Regions from separate parts of the Nocardioides sp. Leaf307 genome, predicted to be linked through region 2. Evidence: riboswitches for the same ligand, from Rfam matches in the RefSeq annotation. Region 2 holds a riboswitch; the other holds the start of a gene.
What was found. Region 2 has a riboswitch for cobalamin ahead of ASF50_RS04215 (nitrite reductase). Riboswitches for the same ligand answer to the same signal wherever they lie in the genome.
Positions count from the first base shown of each region.

Region 1: it holds a riboswitch for cobalamin, as region 2 does, so the genes downstream of both, ASF50_RS13420 (FecCD family ABC transporter permease) here and ASF50_RS04215 (nitrite reductase) in region 2, are expected to answer to the same signal.

Region 1 covers NZ_LMNY01000002.1:902,611-908,206, forward strand. The annotation lists gene ASF50_RS13405 (helix-turn-helix domain-containing protein) at 1-520, shown strand, start outside; gene ASF50_RS13410 (ABC transporter substrate-binding protein) at 535-1,557, opposite strand; gene ASF50_RS13415 (ABC transporter ATP-binding protein) at 1,720-2,508, opposite strand; gene ASF50_RS13420 (FecCD family ABC transporter permease) at 2,505-3,518, opposite strand; cobalamin riboswitch at 3,651-3,831, opposite strand; gene ASF50_RS19720 (LacI family DNA-binding transcriptional regulator) at 3,860-4,240, opposite strand; gene ASF50_RS13430 (acetylxylan esterase) at 4,244-5,236, opposite strand; gene ASF50_RS13435 (carbohydrate ABC transporter permease) at 5,306-5,596, opposite strand, start outside.
Region 2 covers NZ_LMNY01000001.1:899,924-905,519, reverse strand. The annotation lists gene ASF50_RS04250 (adenosine deaminase) at 1-179, opposite strand, end outside; gene ASF50_RS04245 (DsbA family protein) at 176-901, opposite strand; gene orn (oligoribonuclease) at 1,010-1,636, shown strand; tRNA gene ASF50_RS04235 (tRNA-His) at 1,686-1,758, shown strand; gene ASF50_RS04230 (Type 1 glutamine amidotransferase-like domain-containing protein) at 1,883-2,554, shown strand; gene ASF50_RS04225 (hypothetical protein) at 2,586-3,359, shown strand; gene ASF50_RS04220 (hypothetical protein) at 3,364-3,981, opposite strand; cobalamin riboswitch at 4,097-4,229, shown strand; gene ASF50_RS04215 (nitrite reductase) at 4,304-5,212, shown strand; gene ASF50_RS04210 (precorrin-8X methylmutase) at 5,209-5,596, shown strand, end outside.

The DNA of each region.
Region 1 (5,596 bases), on a different contig from region 2:
GCGCCAGCACCGCGGCCTCACGCTCGGTGAGCTCGCCGACGAGACCGGCGTGTCCACCAGCACGCTGTCGCGGCTCGAGTCGGGGCTGCGCCGCCCCACCCTCGAGCAGCTGCTGCCCCTGGCCCGCGCCCACGGGGTCACCCTCGACGAGCTCGTCGACGCACCGGCCACCGGCGACCCCCGGGTGCACCTGCGCCCGGTGGCCACCGGTGACGGCGGCAGCGTCATCGCACTGACCCGGCGCCCGGGCGGCATCCAGGCCTACAAGTTCGTGCTACCCACCGGGCGCGACGACGCGCGCCCCACCCTGCGCACCCACGAGGGTCACGACTGGGCCTACGTGCTCGACGGGATCCTGCGCCTCGTGCTCGGCGAGCACGACCTGCGCCTGGGCCCCGGCGAGGCCGTCGAGTTCGACACCCGCACCCCGCACTGGTTCGGGGCGACCTCGGCCGGCCCGGTGGAGTTCCTCAGCCTCATCGGGCGCCAGGGCCAGCGCGCCCACCTGCGCGCGCCCTGAGCCGGGGCGCGGACTCAGGGCCGCAGGTCGTGGGCGGGCTCGATGCCGGAGTCGGGCAGCAGGTCGACCTCCTCCAGGGCGGCGCGCAGCTGCTCGGCGGCGTCGATATTCAGCGGGCTGCTGACCCAGGCGGCGTAGGGCAGGTCGAGGAAGCGCTCCTCGCGCACCGCGGGCAGGTCGCGGGTGGCGGGGTTGGCCCGCAGCACGTCGACCTTCTGCTCGAGGCTCTGGCCGGGGTAGTCGACGAAGGCGATGTAGTCGGGCCGGGCGGCCGCCACCCGCTCCCAGGAGACGGTGGTCCAGGTGTCGGCGACGTCCTCGGTGGCGTTGCGGGCGCCGGCCGCGTCGATGACGCCCTGCGGCCCGCCGTAGGAGCCGCTGGTGAAGGGCGAGGTGGTGCCGCTGTCGAAGAGGAAGACGGTGGGCGTCTCCGCGGCGCGCGGCGCCTGCTCCAGCGCGGCCAACCGCTCCTCGACGTCGGCGACCCGGGCGGCCGCGTCGTCCTCGTGTCCGGTCAGGCGGCCCAGCGCGGTCAGGTCGGTGCTCAGCGCGGTCCAGGGGTCGACGACGCCGCGGCTCTCGCCGTCGCTCTGGCGGCACGACTCGGTGAGCGTCCAGGCGGCGATGCCGCGCTCGGCCAGCCCGTCGGGGGTGAGACCGGCGTCCTCGTCCCACCCGTAGCTCCAGCCGGCGACCATGAGGTCGGGGCGCTGGAGCAGGACGTTCTCGACCGTGGGGCGGTCCTCGCTGGCCACCGGGAGGTCGGCCACGACGTCCTCGCCGTAGACCCGGGCCAGGGCCTCGGCGTCGTCCTGGAGCCCACTGATGCCGGCGACCGCATCGGCGGCACCCACGGCGAGCACCATCGCGATCATGCCGCCGTCGTAGACGTAGAGGCGCTCGGCCGGGTCGGGGTAGGCGCGCTCCTCCCCGCAGTTCTCGAGCACGAGCGAGGCGCCGGTCGCGCCCGGCGAGCCCGCCGCCGGGCCGGTCGCGGGGCCGGCACCGCACGACGTCGTCAGGGCCAGGACCGCCACGGCGGCGAGCGCGGAGACGGGGCGGACGGCGAGGAGACGGACCGGGATTGGACGGACGGGGAGGGGACGGTGCACGGGGGACCTGCCTTCGGGAGGGAGGAGCGACGGGAGGGCGGCGGGAGGGTGGCGGGAGGGCGGTGGGCCGACGCGGCGGGAGCCGGGTCAGCGCAGGTGGCGGCCGGGGCCGACGACGAGGTGGTGGCGACCCCGCGAGTCGCTGAGGTGGGCGGCGTCGACGCCGAAGACCCGGGCGACGACGTCGGGGGTGAGCACGTCGTGCGGTGCACCCGCGGCGTGGACCCGGCCCTCGTGGAGCACGACCACCTGGTCGGCGTAGGCCGCGGCGAGCGCGAGGTCGTGCAGCGCGGTCAGCACGGTGCGCCCGGAGGCGCGCAGCAGCGCGAGCAGCGCCACCTGATGGCTGACGTCGAGGTGGTTGGTCGGCTCGTCGAGCACGAGCAGCTCGCAGTCCTGCACCAGGCCGCGGGCCAGGCAGACCCGCCGCCGCTCGCCGCCCGAGAGCTGGGCGCAGGGCCGGTCGAGGGCGGCGTCGAGCCCGACCTCGGCGAGGGCGGCGCGGGCGTGGGGCCGGTCGCCGTCGCCGCGCGCCCACGGCCGGTGGTGGGGCAGGCGCCCCAGCGCCACGAACTCCCCCGCGGTCATGTCGGCCGGCGGGCTCTCCTCCTGCGCCACGAACGCCACGACCTGCGCCCGGCGGCGCGCCGGCAGGTCGTGGACCTCGCGGTCGCCGACCAGCACCGCCCCGGTCTCGGGGCGCTGGAGGCCCGCCAGCGTGCGCAGCAGCGTCGTCTTCCCCGAGCCGTTGACGCCGAGCACGGCGGTGGTGCTGCCGGGTGCCAGGTCGAGGTCGACACCGCGCAGCACGACGCGCCCGCCGACCGCGCACGACAGCGCCCGGGCCGTCAGGGCCGGTGCGGGCCGGCCGCTCACGCCCCGCCCCCGAAGTGGTAGCGCCGGCGCCCGAGCAGCAGCAGGAAGACCGGCGCGCCCACGAGGCCGGTGACCACGCTCAGCGGGATCTCCTGCGGGCTCACGACGGTGCGGGCGACCACGTCGACCCACACCAGGAAGACCGCGCCACCGAGCGCGGCCACCGGGAGCATCGCCCGGTGGCCGCCGCCGACGACCAGGCGCGCCAGGTGGGGCACGACGAGGCCGACGAAGCCGATGCCCCCCGAGACCGCCACCAGCACCCCGACGAGGGCGGAGGTGAGGACGAAGAGCGCGACCCGCAGCGCCGCGACCGGCACGCCGACCGCGGCGGCGGTGTCGTCGCCGGTGGCCAGCGCGTCGAGCCAGCCGTGCACGCCGACGACGAGCACCGCCGCCACCAGCACCGCCGCCGCGGGCGCCACCAGCTGCGCCCAGGTCGCGCCCGCGAGCGAGCCGAGCAGCCAGAAGAGCACCGACTCGGTCGCGCGGGGCTCCTCGCCGAGGAAGACCATGAGGCTGGAGACCGACGAGAAGGCCGACGACATCACCACCCCGGTCAGCACCAGCCGCAGCGGGGTCAGGCCGCCCTGGGCCAGCGAGACCCCGAAGACGAGCACCGCCGCGCCGAGCGCCCCGAGCAGGGCGCCCACCGACAGCGCCCACGCCCCGAGCGCGGCGAGCGCACCGAAGGCGATGACCGCCGTCGCCCCGACGCCGGCACCCGCCGAGACCCCGAGCAGGTAGGGGTCGGCCAGCGGGTTGCGCACCAGGGTCTGCATCGCCGTGCCGGCCAGCGCGAGCCCGGCGCCGACCACCGCCGCCATCAGCACGCGCGGGGCGCGCAGCTCCCAGACGATGACGTCGAGCACCGGGTCGGGGCCCGGGCGCCCGTGCAGCACGCGCTCGCGCACCACGTCGACGACCCCGCCCACCGGCAGCCGCTCCGAGCCGAGCGCGAGGGCCACCACGAGCGAGACGGCCAGGGCCGCCAGCAGGCCCAGGTGCAGCGCGAGCCGCGGGCCGCGTCGTACGCCGGGCGGGGGCGGGTCGGCGGCGCGCGCGGGCGCGGTCGGCGGGGCGGGACGGGTCACGGCCACAGCGGGTCTCGCATCTGTCGGGGACCCGAGTCGCGCGGGCCGGCATCGGTCAGGCGAGCCAGCCGGTCTTCGGACTCGAGTTCGTCCCGGTGGGACACCTTCCCAGGCCACGGGCCCAGTGGTGCGTCGTCCCACCAGTCACTCTCACCGCTGCGCGTCAGCTCCGGATTCTCACCGGATTCCCGCACATCGTCAGATGTGTTCTGGCTCGCGGCGAAGTTAGCACGCCGCGGTCGCCCCCGGCGCCGCGCTCACCGGGCCCGGGCGGTCGAGGCCGCGGCGGTGCAGACGGTGTAGCCGAGCTCCCGCGCGGCCGCCTCGACCCGCGCGCGGGTGGAGGCGCTGACCCGGGGCGAGCCGGCGAGGGCGCGCGAGACCGTGGCGGGCGAGACCCCCGCGCGGGCCGCGACGTCGGCCATCGTGGCCGCCCCGGGCCCGGAGCCGCGGCCCGCTCCGTGCGCCAGGTCGGCGGCCGGGGCGAAGCGCTCGTAGCCCACCCGTCGGGCGACGGCGCGCACGTGGTCGCGGGTCGCGGCGCCGACGCCCGGGGCGTCGTGGAGCGCCCGGGAGACCGAGGCCACCGAGACCCGCGCCTCCCGGGCCACGTCGGCCACGGTGACCCGCGCGGGCACGGCTCAGGCCTGGCCGGGGGTGGGGCCGCCGAGGAGCTTGGCCAGCCACTCCAGCTGGGCCGCCTCCTGGTGGAACTGCCCGCCCTCGTGGTCGTTCCACGGGTAGACGACCAGCTCGCTGGGGCCGCCGTAGGTGTTGCGGGCCGCGTGCACGGTGGAGGGCGGGCAGACGGTGTCCATCAGCGCCACCGACATCAGCGCGGGCGCGCTCGCGCGGCGCCCCAGCACCGCCGCGTCGAAGTGGGCGAGCGTGGCGAAGGCGCGGTCGGCGGCGTCGCGGTGGGAGGCGAGGAAGGCCGCCACCTCGAGGTAGGGGCCGGTCGAGGCGATGGCCACCCCGCGCGGCATGTCGCACAGGAAGGGCACGTCGGCGAGCACGCCGGCCAGTCCGTCGTGCAGGCCCGAGACGGCCAGCGCGATGCCGCCGCCCTGGCTGACGCCGGCGACGACGACCCGGTCGCGGTCGACGCCCGGCAGCGCGACGCCGGCGTCGACCGCCAGCACCGCGTCGGTGAAGAGCCGGCGGTAATAGTGCCGGGCCGGGTCCTCCAGGCCCCGCGTCATGAAGCCCCCGAGGTACGACGGTCCGTGCCCGTGGGGGTCGGGGGTGTCGCCGACCCAGCCGCCGCCGGAGCCCTGGCCGCGGCTGTCGACGTCGAGGGTGGCGTAGCCCGCCAGCGTCCAGTGCGGCACCTGGTGGGGCAGGCCGCGGCCGCCGGTGTAGCCCTGGTAGCGGATGACCAGCGGGAGGTCGCCGCCCACCCCGGCGGGGCGGCGGTACCACGCCCGCACGGGCTCGCCGTCGTAGCCGCTGAGGGTCACGTCGCTCACCTCGACCAGGGGCAGGCGGGCGTCGACGGGCTCCACCCGCGGAGCGCGGGCACGCGCTCGGGAGGCCTGGAGGGTCTCCTCCCAGAAGGCGGCGAGGCCGGTGGGCTCGGTGACGCTGCCGCGGTAGGCGGCGAGCTCGGCGGCGGGAAGGTCGTACTGGGGCACGGTGGTCCTCGAGGGGTCGGGAACGGGCGCGGACGGGCGTGGACGGGAGGGGCGCGCAGCGGCGGGCGGTCAGCCCTTGACGGCGCCCTGGAGCAGCGCGCGGGAGAACTGGCGCTGGAAGAGCACGAAGACCGCGACGGTGGGCGCCAGGATGAGCAGCGAGCCGGCGGAGAGCAGCACGATGTCGGTGCCGTACTGGCCCTGGAAGGCGCCGAGCGCGCCGGCCATCGTGCGCTTGCTGGGGTCGCTGACCAGGACGATGGCGAGGATGAACTGGTTCCAGGTCCACAGGAAGAGCAGGATCGCCAGCGACGACAGGGCCGGCACGGCCAGCGGCAGGTGGATGTGGCGGAAGGTGCG
Region 2 (5,596 bases):
TCGCGCAGCGCGTCGGGGTCGCTCGGCACGGTGCCGGGGTGGCGCTCGGCCAGCTCGCTGACGATGGCGGGGCTGGCCGAGCCGACGTGGTGCACGTGCAGCTCGGCCTTGGGCAGCCCGGCGACGAAGGCGCGCAGGTCGGGACGGGGGCCGAGCCCCGTCGTGGAGGAGTCGCTCACCCCACGGTCTCGTTGATCTGGTCGAGGATCTGCTCGGGGTCGCCGGAGATCTGCTCACCGTCGAGGAGCACCGTCGGGGTGCCCTGCACGCCGGCGTCCTGGGCGGCGGTGGTGGCGGCCTCGACCCAGTCGACCATCGACTCGCCGAGGATGCCGTCGCTGACCGCCGACTCCTCCGCGCCGGCCTCGACGGCCAGGTCGAGCAGCGCCTGGTTGTCGGGGAAGGGGCCCTCCTCGGAGGGCTGGTTGGCGTAGAGCAGGTCGTGGAACTCCTTGGCGGTCTCCGGGCCGCTCTCCTCGAGCACGACGGCGAAGGCGCTGGTGGCGCGCTCGGAGTAGTCGCCGATCCGGCTCAGCAGGTTGAAGGGGCGGTACTCCACCAGCACCGACCCGTCGTCGGCGAGCTGCTGGAGCTCCTCGCCGGTGCCGGCCTCGAGCTGGCCGCAGAAGGGACAGAGGAAGTCCTCGTAGATGACGACCTGGTGCGGGGCGTCCTGCTCGCCGATGGTGACGCCGTATTCGCTCTGGCCGGCCGGGGAGGCGGTGACCTCTCCCCCGCCCCGCAGGCTCTGGACCCCGAAGGCGATCCCGACCACGACGACGAGCGCGAACACGACCAGCGTGATGCTGCGGATCGTGCGGCGACGCTCCGCGCGCTTCTGGTCCTCGAGGGCGGCGGCGGCGCGCTGCGAGCGCTCCTGCTGACTGGGCTTCTTGGCCATGGGGTTTCCTCGGCGGTGCGGGTCGACGGCTGGCGTCCAGAACTCTAGGGGCCCGACCTGAGCCGTCGCTGAGTCGGGCCGAGCGCCTCGGCGCGTAGGGTGCGCGCCATGAATGATCGACTGGTCTGGATCGACTGCGAGATGACCGGGCTCGACCTCGGCGCCGACGCCCTGATCGAGGTGGCGGCCCTCGTGACCGACTTCGACCTCAACGTGCTCGGCGAGGGCGTCGACCTCGTCGTGCGCCCGCCGGCCGCCGCGCTGGAGCAGATGGGCGACTTCGTGCGCGACATGCACGAGAAGTCGGGGCTGCTCACCGAGCTCGACGCCGGGCTGACCATGGCCGATGCCGAGGCCGCCGTCCTGGCCTACGTGCGCGAGCACTGCGGCGACGGCAGCCGACCGCCGCTGGCCGGCAACACCGTGGGCACCGACCGCGCCTTCCTGGCCCGCGACATGCCCGAGCTCGAGGCCTTCCTGCACTACCGGATCATCGACGTCTCCTCGATCAAGGAGCTGGCCCGGCGCTGGTACCCCCGGGCCTACTACGCCGCCCCCGAGAAGCGCGGCAACCACCGCGCCCTGGCCGACATCCAGGAGAGCATCGAGGAGCTGCGCTACTACCGCGAGGCGGTCTTCGTGCCCCAGCCCGGGCCCGACAGCGCCGCCGCCCGCGCCATCGCCGCCACCCACGGCGGGTCGATCACGGGCCTCGATTCCACCTCCGGGAGCTGAGTCCCCTACACTTCATCGCGCGGTTCCGGCTCCGTCCGGCGCGCGCATGGTGGGTATAGCTCAGCTGGTAGAGCGCTGCCTTGTGGTGGCAGATGTCGCGGGTTCAAGTCCCGTTACTCACCCCGACACCGAGCCCCCGACCTGGTCCCCAGGTCGGGGGCTCGTCACGTCCGGCACCGATGAGTCCGGGTCGCACCGTCGGTCTGCTCCTGTGCCCGGCTCCCCCACCCGCCCTGGAGGCACCTCGTGAAGCTCCTGCTCACCTCCGGCGGCGTCACCAACGCCGCGATCGGGGCCGCCCTCGTCGACCTGCTGCCCAAGCCGGTCGAGGAGTGCCGCGCCCTCCTGGTGCCGACCGCCCAGTGGGGCCACCCGATGTGCGGGCCCGGCTCGGTGCGCGGAGCCGTGGTGGGCGCGGCGCCGCACGACCAGTCGGGCGTGTCCCTGCCCTGGGCCTCGGTCGGGCTGCTCGAGCTCACCGCGCTGCCCAGCATCGGCGCCGAGCGCTGGGAGCCGTGGGTGCGCGACACCGACGTGCTGCTGGTCGACGGCGGCGACGCGACGTACCTGGCGCACTGGCTGCGGGCCTCGGGCCTGCTCGACGTGCTCGCCACGATGCCCGCGCTGGTCTGGGTGGGCACGAGCGCCGGGAGCATGGTGGCGACGCCGCGGATCGGGGCCGACTTCGTGGAGTGGGCCGGCGCCGAGGACGACCGCACCCTCGGCTGGGTCGACGTGTCGATCTTCCCCCACCTCGACCACCCGCAGATGCCGGAGAACACCCTGGCCGCGGCCCGCAGCTGGGCCGCGGGCCTCGACCACCCCTCCTACGCCCTCGACGACGACTCGGCCCTCGTGGTCGACGACGGCCAGGTCAGGGTCGTCTCCGAGGGGCGCTGGGAGCGGCTCGGGGCCTGACCGGGCTGGTGCGCCCGGGGATGCTGGGGGCATGAGGCTCTCCGCCGCGCCCACCGCGACCGCCGTCGTCGGGCTGGTCGGCCTGCTGACGGGTGCGCTCACCGGGTGCGCGGCGTCGGCCGACGACCTCGCCGCGCGCGGCGAGCGCTCCCCGAGCGTGGTCGACGTCGTGGTCGAGCCCGACGCCGCCGACGACGGCGCCGGGCCCCTCGCCACAGCCAGCCACCACGTGCGCGCGGTGATGCGCGCCGACGCCACGGCCGACGAGGTCATGGCCCTCTTCGACGCCTACGACGACCAGGTCGACACCGGCGACGTCGTGTCGGTGTCGGTCACCCTGGAGGGGGCCACGGGCGCCTCGCTGGCCTCGGGCGAGGGGGTGGAGGTGTCGCTGCGCGAGGTGGAGGACCTGGTGCGCGCCCAGGCCGACCCGGTGGTGACGTCCTACCTGCTGCAGAACTACCCCGACCTCCCGCTCGTGCAGGTCGGGCTGGCGCCGGTGTCCTTCGCCGAGGTCGTCTCCGTCGCCGACCGCTACCTGCTCCTCGACGACCTCGAGTCGGTCACCGTCTCCTCCGGCGACCTCGTGCTCCGGCGCGAGGCCGTCGACGGGTCGGCCGAGCGGGTCGCCGCCCGCGAGGCCGCGGTGCTGGCCGCCGCCGAGCGCTTCGACCTGCTCGGCGCCGACGTCTCGGGCCGGGGACCCACCCTCGACGTCGACGTCGCCGACGGCCAGGAGGCCGCTGCCCGCCGCTTCCTGGCGCGCACCGCGACCGACGACGTCGGGCGGGTGGTCGTGCGCTGAGGACTCAGCGCGCGCCCCCGCGCCCCCGGCGTACGCCGAGCAGCGCCGCGCCGCCCGCGAGGGCCAGGCCGGCAAGACCCAGGCCGAGCGGGAGGGCGACCCACGCACCGAGGCCGGCGAGCAGCGGCGGCAGCGCGGGGGCCGACTCGACCGCGACGGGCGAGGCGGCGCGCTCGCAGGTGACCTCGACCGACGACGACGCCGGCCGGATCCTCGAGGTGGCGACCCAGTCGCCCGTGCTGCCGCCCTCACGGCGGTAGGCGCCGTCGACGGGGCCGGGCTCGAGCGCGGTGCCGACGTCGGTGCGGACCCCGGTGTCGCGGACCGTGCAGGCCGGGACCACCTCGGCCTCGTAGGTCCACACCAGCGCCGGGCCGTCGTCGGCCAGCTCCACGACGTGGGGGCGGCCGTCGGCGGGCACGAGGGCGGCCTGCGACCAGCGGTAGCCGTCGGCGTGGCTCAGCGCGAGCACCGCCGACGCGACCACGGCCACGAGGAGCAGCAGGGCCGCGGTGGCCACGAGCGCGGGGCCCCGCGGGTCGCGCCGGCCCGGGTCGCGCGGGTCGCGCGCGGCGGGCCGGGCGACGTCGGTGGCGGCGGGCTCGGACTCGCACTCGGTCACGGGCGCATCCTGCCACCCGTCCGACGCGGACGTGGGGCGCGCGCGGGAGCGGTCGTTGGTAACGTGCGGGACGCCAGTCGACCCCCGGGTGCGCCGCGAGGCGGGCCCGGAGGTCAGGGAACCCGGTGAGAGTCCGGGACTGACGCGCAGCGGTATGGGTGACGGGCGGGACCTCTGTCTCACGACAGGCCACTGGACGAGAGTCCGGGAAGGTGTCCCGCGCCGGGCGATCCCGAGTCCGAAGACCTGCTGGCCCTTGCGGCAGCCGCCGTGAGGTCGTGACGGGCTTCGCGCACGAGCCCCGGCCTCCGGAGTGACCTCCATGCCCGACCTGACCCTCCCCACCGCGCGCCGGCGGCGCGACCGTTGCCCGGGGGTGACCCGCCCGTGGCTGGCCGACGACGGCGCCCTGGTGCGCCTGCGCCTGGTGGGCGGTGCGCTGCCGGCGCCCGCCCTGCTGCGGCTCAGCGAGGTCGCCCAGCGCTGGGGCGACGGCGACGTGCACCTCACCGCCCGCGCCAACCTGCAGCTGCGGGCGCTGCCCCACGACGGCGAGCGCCTCACGCCCCCCGTCGCCGAGGCCCTCGCCGCGACCGGGCTGGTGCCGGCCCCGAGCCACGACCTGGTGCGCAACGTCATGGTCTCGCCGCAGTCGGGCCTGGCCGGCGGGCGCGCCGACCTGCGGCCCGTCGCTGCCCTGCTCGACTCCCTGCTGCGCGCCGACGACGGGCTCACCGCGCTCCCGGGCCGCTTCCTGCTGACCCTCGACGACGGTCGCGGCGACCTGCACGAGGCGCCCACCGACCTCGGCCTGGTCGCCCTCGACGCCACCCGGGCCCAGCTGCGCGTCGGCGCCCGGGGCTGGGGCGCGGTGGTCGACCTGCCCCGGGCGCCGCAGGCCGTGCTCGACCTCGCCCGCGACTTCCTGCGCCTGCGCGGCGGGGGACCCGACGCCCCCTGGCACGTCGACGAGCTGGCCGGTCTCGGCGTGCCGCTCGCCCACCCGCTCGCGCGCCCGACCGACCCCGACCCGGCCGCGCTGGTCACCGCCGACCCCCTGCCGGCGGGCCGCGTGCCGGGCGGCACCCACGTGCTCGCCCCCGAGGGCCGCCTCGACCCCGCCCTGGCCCGCGCGCTGTGCCGCACGGGCACCGACCTCGTGGTCACCCCGTGGCGTGGCGTGCTCGTGCCCGACCTCGCCCCCGCCCCGACCCAGGAGACTGCGCGATGACCACGCTGCTGCGCCGGCCCGGCCGCCACTACCCCTACGTCGCCCTCGGCCCGGAGATCTACCTCGACTCCTTCGCCACCATCCGCCGCGAGGCCGACCTGTCGGGCGTGCCCGAGGAGGCCGAGAAGGTCGCGGTGCGGATGATCCACGCCAGCGGCCAGGTCGACCTGGCCGCCGACCTCGTGCTCCACCCCGACCTCGGCCGGGCCGGGCGCGAGGCGCTGGCCGCCGGCGCCCCGATCCTCACCGACGCCCGCATGGTGGCCATGGGCATCACGGCGGGGCGGCTGCCGGCCGGCAACGAGGTCCGCTGCTTCCTCACCGACGAGCGGGTGCCCGCCCTGGCCCACGACTGGGGCACCACCCGCAGCGCGGCCGCGGTGT